Regions from separate parts of the Chromobacterium sp. CCUG 76385 genome, predicted to be linked through region 1. Evidence: riboswitches for the same ligand, from Rfam matches in the RefSeq annotation. Region 1 holds a riboswitch; the other holds the start of a gene.
The links. A riboswitch is a leader RNA that binds a small molecule or an ion and turns the genes downstream of it on or off. The one in region 1 is predicted to bind glycine.
Positions count from the first base shown of each region.

Region 1 (3,404 bases):
ACTGCCTTCAAGGCGGCCAGCGCTTCGGCTTCCGGCTGCGGCGCCGGCAGGTCCAGGCGGCGGTTCAGGCGGATGTCGGCCGGCAGAGTCTGGTCGACCAGGGCATCGATGGACGGCGCGCCGATGGCGGCCAGCATCTCGGCGCGCTCGGCGTCATTGGGGCCGATATGGCGGGAGAGGAATTCGTGACGATTGAAGAGTTCGGCAAGAGACATAACAAAACCTTTCTTTTGCCACGAAAACCACGAAAGGACACGAACGGCATGACGCGAAGCCGAAAAGCCGCTCACTCTGAGAGAAGCCGAAATAGGCTTCCTGTTATCTTTCGTGTCTTTTCGTGGTTTTCGTGGCTAAAAAACAAACGCCCCTGTGTCTTGCGACTCAGGGGCGTATCACATCAAGCGCCGATTTCCTTGGCGTAGGCGGCGGCGTCCATCAGGCCGTCCAGGTCGGACGCATTGGCCGGCTTGATCTTGAAGAACCAGCCGTCGCCGTACGGATCGTTATTAGCCAGATCCGGCGCGCCTTCCAGCTCGCCATTCACTTCCAGCACTTCGCCGGCGATCGGACAGTAGACGTCGGAAGCCGCCTTGACCGATTCCACCGCGCCAGCCTGCTCTTCCTTGGCCAGTACGCTGCCGATCTTGGGCAGCTCGACGAAGACGATGTCGCCCAACAGTTCCTGCGCGTGGGCGGTGATGCCCACGGTCACGGAGCCATCGGCCTCCAGGCGCAGCCATTCGTGGCTCTCGACGTATTTGAGTTCGGCGGGGATATTGCTCATCTTGAAGTTCTCCAGCTTAAGATCGGATCAATGGTGACGGCAGTCGTCGCAAGGACGCTGCCCGATTATTCGAATACTTTCTTGCCATTGCGCACGAAGGGCATCTTGACCACGCGCACATCGGTCAGCGTGCCGCGCAGATCCACTTGGGCGGCAGCACCGGTGGCGGCCGGCACGCGGGCGATGGCGATGGAGTGCTTCAGCGTCGGCGAGAAAGTGCCGCTGGTGATCACGCCTTCGCCCACCCCTTCCACCAGGACCTTCTGGCCTTCGCGCAGCACGCCGCGGCCTTCCAGCACCAGGCCCACCTGCTTCATTTTCACGCCAGCGGCCTTTTGCGCTTCCAGCGCCTCGCGGCCATTGAATTTACGCTCGGCCGGCTCCCAGGCAATGGTCCACCCCATGCCGGCCTCCAGCGGCGACACGGTTTCGTCCATGTCGTGGCCGTACAAATTCATGCCGGCTTCCAGACGCAGCGTGTCGCGCGCACCGAGGCCGATGGGCGCGACGCCGACGGCTAGCAATTGTTCGAAGAAGGAAACGGCTTCCGCGGCGGGAATCATGATTTCCAGGCCATCCTCGCCGGTATAGCCGGTGCGGGCGTAGAACCATTCGCCCTGCGGCAAGCCCTGGAACACTTTCAGCGCGCGGATGGCCTCGGCCAGCTCCGGCTTGATGGCGCAGACTTTTTCAATGGCTTGGGGGCCTTGCACCGCCAGCATCGCCAGGTCGCGGCGCACCTTCAGCGCCACGTCGAAACCGGCCTTCTGGCTTTCCATCCAGGCCAGGTCTTTTTCGGTGGTGCCGGCATTGACCACCATGCGGTAGCCATAGGAAGTGAGATAGACGATCAGGTCGTCGACGACGGTGCCCTGCGGCGTCAGCATGCCGGAATACAAGGCTTTGCCCTCGAAGCCGAGCTTGGCCACGTCGTTGGCGATCAGTTTTTGCAGCCAGGCCTTGGCGTCGGAACCGGTGATGTCGATCACCGTCATGTGGGAAACGTCGAACATGCCGGCATCGGTGCGGACGATTTCGTGCTCTTTCAGCTGGGAACCGTAATGGATGGGCATTTCCCAACCGGCGAAATCGACCATCTTGGCGCCGGCGGCAATGTGGGCTTCAAACAGCGGGGTACGTTTCGGGGCCGTCATGGCGCGGTTCCTTCGAGAAAAGTGTGGATAGCCTCTATCAACCACACCCCTCTGTCCCTGCACCTGAGATTTTCCGGCCGGATAAGCCGTTAGCCCCTTCGGTGGACGCCGCGCGGGCGCCGCTCTCCAGATTGCGCAAGCCGGCGGCCGCCGGCTCGATGATACAGTCCTTTTGCCTGAGCGATTAGCGGGTGCGCTTGCGCCTTCGGCGGCGGCCGCGGGTGCCGCTCTCTCCTGTATGACTCGCCGATTATGGTGGGCATCTCCCCGCCTTGGCAAGCCGAGTTTATTTCGATGTCAAACAGTCTGAATAAATGTTTCTCAAAGAAAATAAGCGCACATATTTATCAATAAAAACCATTCGGAAACGAAAAAAGCGCAGGCTTTCGCGCTGCGCTTTGACATGCCCCCGCCTCCGCCGCTCAATCGGCGGCGTGGCGCTCTTTCAACTGCCAGACATAAATCGGCAGGCCGAGCAGCAGCAACAGCATGCCCCACATCACGATCTCCGCGCCGGAGCCGTAAAGCGCCCACAAGGAATACACAAAACCGATGCCGGCGAAGAAGCCCGGCGCCACGTAATCGCGCGGCGCAAACGCCTTGCCGCGCATCAGCATGATGGCAATCAGCGCCATCGAGCAGAACGCGTACGGCAACAAGGTGGTGGCCGTGGCCAGCAGGATGATGAACTCGAAAATCTTCACTCCGCTGTCGCCGCCAGCGTATTTCATCGCCATCAGGATGGTGACCAAGGCGCTGGACAGCACCAGGCCAAAGATCGGCACGCCTGCCGCATTGCGTTGATTGAAGCGGCTGGGAAACAGCTTGTCCTTGGCTGCAGCAGCCGGCACGTGCGCCTGCATCAGGCTCCAGCCGTTGAGGGCGCCGAAGCAGGACACCACGGCGCCGAAACCGACCAGCCAGTAACCCCAATCCCCCCACATCAACCGGGCCGCATCGGCAAACGGCACCTGAGACGCCGCCAGCACATCGGAAGGCATCAAGCCCATCAGCGATATCGTCGACAGAATGTACAGCACAGTAGCCAGCAAGGTGCCGATGACGGTGGCCCGCGGAATGGTCTTCTCTGGCTGATCGACATCGCCAGCCGGCACCGAGGCCGACTCCAGGCCGAGGAAGGCCCAAAGCGTCAGCGCCATGGTCGCGGACAGCGAAGACAACAAGGGCTTATGGTGAGGATTGAACGCCAGATTGTCGGTATTCAGATGGAAAAAACCGACGAAGGTCACCGCCGCCAGCGGCAGCAGCTTGAGCAGGGTCGTCACCACCGCCACCACGCCCGAACTGTGCGCGCCGCGACTGTTAATCCAGGTAACGATCCAGATCAGACTGATGGCGAAAACGCCAGCCAGCAGTTCGCTATGGCCGAGAACCGGAAAGAACACCTGCATATAACTGGTGGCCGCCACCGCCAGCGCGGCATTGCCTGCCCATAAGGCGATCCA
Region 1 is NZ_JAUCGU010000002.1:22,707-26,110, reverse strand. It holds gene gcvP (aminomethyl-transferring glycine dehydrogenase) at 1-215, opposite strand, end outside; gene gcvH (glycine cleavage system protein GcvH) at 398-784, opposite strand; gene gcvT (glycine cleavage system aminomethyltransferase GcvT) at 850-1,938, opposite strand; glycine riboswitch at 1,980-2,078, opposite strand; glycine riboswitch at 2,093-2,185, opposite strand; gene QUG01_RS01935 (amino acid permease) at 2,361-3,404, opposite strand, start outside.

Region 2 (3,404 bases), on a different contig from region 1:
GTGGACACCGAGCCGCAACGCTATCTCGATTTCGAACGCTGGTGGGGCGGCCACTATCTGCTGAACAAGGTGGAGATGGAGTGGATCACCCAGAAGCTGTTCGTCGGCAACGATTTGGTCCACGGCAAGATCACCAGCCATGACGGCACGATGCGCGTGGACATGCGCAACATCCGCTCGCCCATCATGGTGTTCGCCTCCTGGGGCGATAACATCACCCCGCCGCAGCAGGCGCTGAACTGGATCGCCGACCTGTACGACAGCGTCGAGGACATCCGCAACAACGAGCAGACCATCGTCTACTGCCTGCACAACAAAGTGGGCCACCTGGGCATCTTTGTGTCATCCGGCGTGGCCAACAAGGAGCACAGCGAGTTCGCCAGCGCGCTGGACCTGATAGACGTGTTGGTGCCGGGATTGTACGAGGCCGTCATCGAAGACATCGCGCCGGACTCTCCGGGCCAGGAATACATCGAAGGCCGCTACATCATCCGCTTCGAAGCCCGCGATGTATCCGACATCCTGGCGCTGGATGACGGCCGCGAAGACGAACAGGCTTTCGAAGTAGTGAAACGCGTCTCCGAAATCAACCAGGGCGTGTACGACCGCTATCTGTCCCCCGTGGTGCGCGCCTTCAGCAACGAGGCCAGCGCCCGCCTGCTGCGCGAGCTGCATCCCGCCCGCTTCGAGCGCACGCTGATCTCGCCGAAGAACCCCTGGCTGTGGTGGCTGCCCGGACTCGCCGCCAAGGTGCGCGAACAACGGCGCCCGGTTTCCACGGACAATCCGCTGTGGCAGTGGCAGGAACGGATGTCTGACTTCATCGTCCAGTCGCTGGATCATTACCGCGACCTGCGCGACGCCGCCCAGGAACAACTATTCCGCGGGATTTACGAATCGCCGCAACTGGCCACGCTGGTCGGCGTGCAGCCCGCCGGCGAGGAGCGCAAGCAGGCGCTCACCTGGGAAAGCCGCGAGCTGGCGCGCCTGAAGCGCGAGGCGCTGGACCCGAGCTTCGAGCAAGGCACGCTGGCTGATGGCTTCATCCGGCTGCTGGTCTATGTCGGCATCGGCATGGGCGTCATCGATGAACGGCCATTCAACGCCATCCGCCGCACCATGCGCGGCGTGCAGCGCGAATATCCGCTGACGCTGATGCAGCTGAAGGATACCGTACGCAAACAGGTCGCCCTGGTGCGCGCCGATCACCAGCGCGCGCTGAACGGCCTGAGCACGCTGCTGCCCGACCAGCACATCCGCCACCAGGCCTGGATGCTGGTGCGCGACCTGCTGCTGGTGAATCGCCATGACATTCCGCCGGAGCAACAACAACGGCTGGAGCAGGCGGCCAATGTGCTTGGGCTGTCCGAACAAGACCGCAAGGCCATTCTGGACAAGGCCGTGATTCAGTCGGCCGCCCCTCGCGCGACGGAAACGGTTGCAGTCAAGCCGGCTCCGGCCCAACCCATCGTCCCGGCGGCCAAGGCTGAAATCCAGCCGGCGCCGGCCAAGACCGCCGCCACGCGCAAACCGGCGACCAAGCCTGCGCCAGCCCGCAAGCCCGCAGTCAAGGCCAACGGCCAAGCGCCTGCCGCAGCCAAAACCGTCAAGCCGGCTGCCGCCGCCAAGCAGCAGAAGGACTCCTGACGCGCCACGCCGGAGCGCCGACAGGCGCTCCGGTTTTATCGCCAACACACCTCAAACCCTTTCGCGGCTTGGTTAGCGTCGCTTCGTACTGATTTCCCATCCCCTCCCCGCCATCCCTCCGCCGCAATTGCTCCATGCAGAAAAATGATCATCAATAGGTTCTGAATATTGACTATTCAAACAGCAATAGCTAATATTTGACGCGCTGCGGGAGAGAGGGGCGCCGCCCCCGCCGAAGACGCAAACTCCCATAATCGCTCAGGCAAGCAGTACCGCAGTGCACCATTGATTCAAGCCGATTGGAGAGAGGCCGCCGCGAGCGGTCCACCGAAGGGGCAAGTGGCCGCCGGCCATGCAACTCTCAGGTAAAAGGACAAGGGGAGAGGCTGTTCCGCAACCCGGAATCCACCCAGGAGACTGCCTTGTCCGCACCTGCCATCGGCCGCGCGCTTTTGCCCGCGCCAGTAGACATTCTTTTCCCTTTTTCATGCCCATCCGCCGCCGTCGCGCGCGGGAGCTTGCCATGCTGAGCCTGATCTATCTGATCGCCATCACCGCGGAAGCGATGACCGGCGCGCTGGCTGCGGGCCGCCGCCACATGGACATCTTCGGCGTCACCGTCATCGCCTTCCTCACCGCGCTGGGCGGCGGCACCGTGCGCGACATCGTGCTCGGCCGCTACCCGATAGGCTGGACGCAACACCCGGAGTACGTATTGCTGGTGGTGGCCGGCGGCATCGCGGCCGTGCTGGCCGCGCGCTTCATGCGCCATCTGAACCGGCTATTCCTGGTGCTGGACGCGCTGGGCCTGGTGGCGTTCACCATCATCGGCTGCGATGTCGCGTTAGGCATGCGCTATCACCCGGTCATCGTGGTCATGGCAGGCATGATCACCGGCATCGCCGGCGGCATTCTGCGCGATGTCCTGTGCAATCGCGTGCCCATCGTGTTCCGCCGCGAGCTGTACGCCAGCGTGTCGCTCTTGGTGGCCATCCTCTACCTGGGATTGAACGCGCTGGAGGTTCCGCACGACTGGAACATCGCCGCCAGCTTCGCCTTCGGCCTGGCGCTGCGCATGACCGCGCTGTGGCGCGAGTGGCAGCTGCCGGTTTTCGCCTACCGCCACGATCATCACTGACACCCCCACCCCGCTTAGGCGGGGTGGTTTGCGTCACGCATAGCAAGCCATGGCGTGACGCGGACATCGATGCGCGCCGCCCCATGGCGCATGATTCGCGTCTCAAGGTTTGGCATAGCCATACGCGCGCCAGATTTTCTGCGATTCGGGACTGAAAAGGTAATCGAACAATTGCCGGGCTTGCGGATGGCCTGCCGCCGGCGTCAGCAGCGCCACCGTCTGCCGGATAGTCGGGTAACTATCCGGCGGAATCTCTACCCAATGCCCCTTGCCCAAACGTGAGCGCTCCAGCACCTGAGACTTGGAAACGAAACCGCCCGCCACCCTGCCGGACGCCACCATTTCGGCGGCATGGGCCACATCCGGCGCCCTGACAAAACGCGGGCGCAGGCGTTCCGCTAGTTGGTAATGATTCAAGCTGTATAAAACCATCTGGCCATAAATGCTGGACTCGGGATCCGGCAGCGCGATCTTGCCTCTGCCTTGGCGCAGCCACTCCAGCCAGCCGCTCTCATGAAAATCCGCCGCCAGCGACCATAGCACCAGGGAACCCAAACCAAAGATGCGCGGCTCTTCCAGACAGCGCCCCTGCGCCTGCAGCTTATGGGTGTATTCTTCG
Region 2 is NZ_JAUCGU010000001.1:180,607-184,010, reverse strand. It holds gene QUG01_RS00840 (DUF3141 domain-containing protein) at 1-1,647, shown strand, start outside; glycine riboswitch at 1,846-1,932, shown strand; glycine riboswitch at 1,937-2,034, shown strand; gene QUG01_RS00835 (trimeric intracellular cation channel family protein) at 2,171-2,785, shown strand; gene modA (molybdate ABC transporter substrate-binding protein) at 2,888-3,404, opposite strand, start outside.
Region 2: linked by a shared signal. The riboswitch ahead of QUG01_RS00835 (trimeric intracellular cation channel family protein) and the one ahead of gcvT (glycine cleavage system aminomethyltransferase GcvT) in region 1 are both predicted to bind glycine.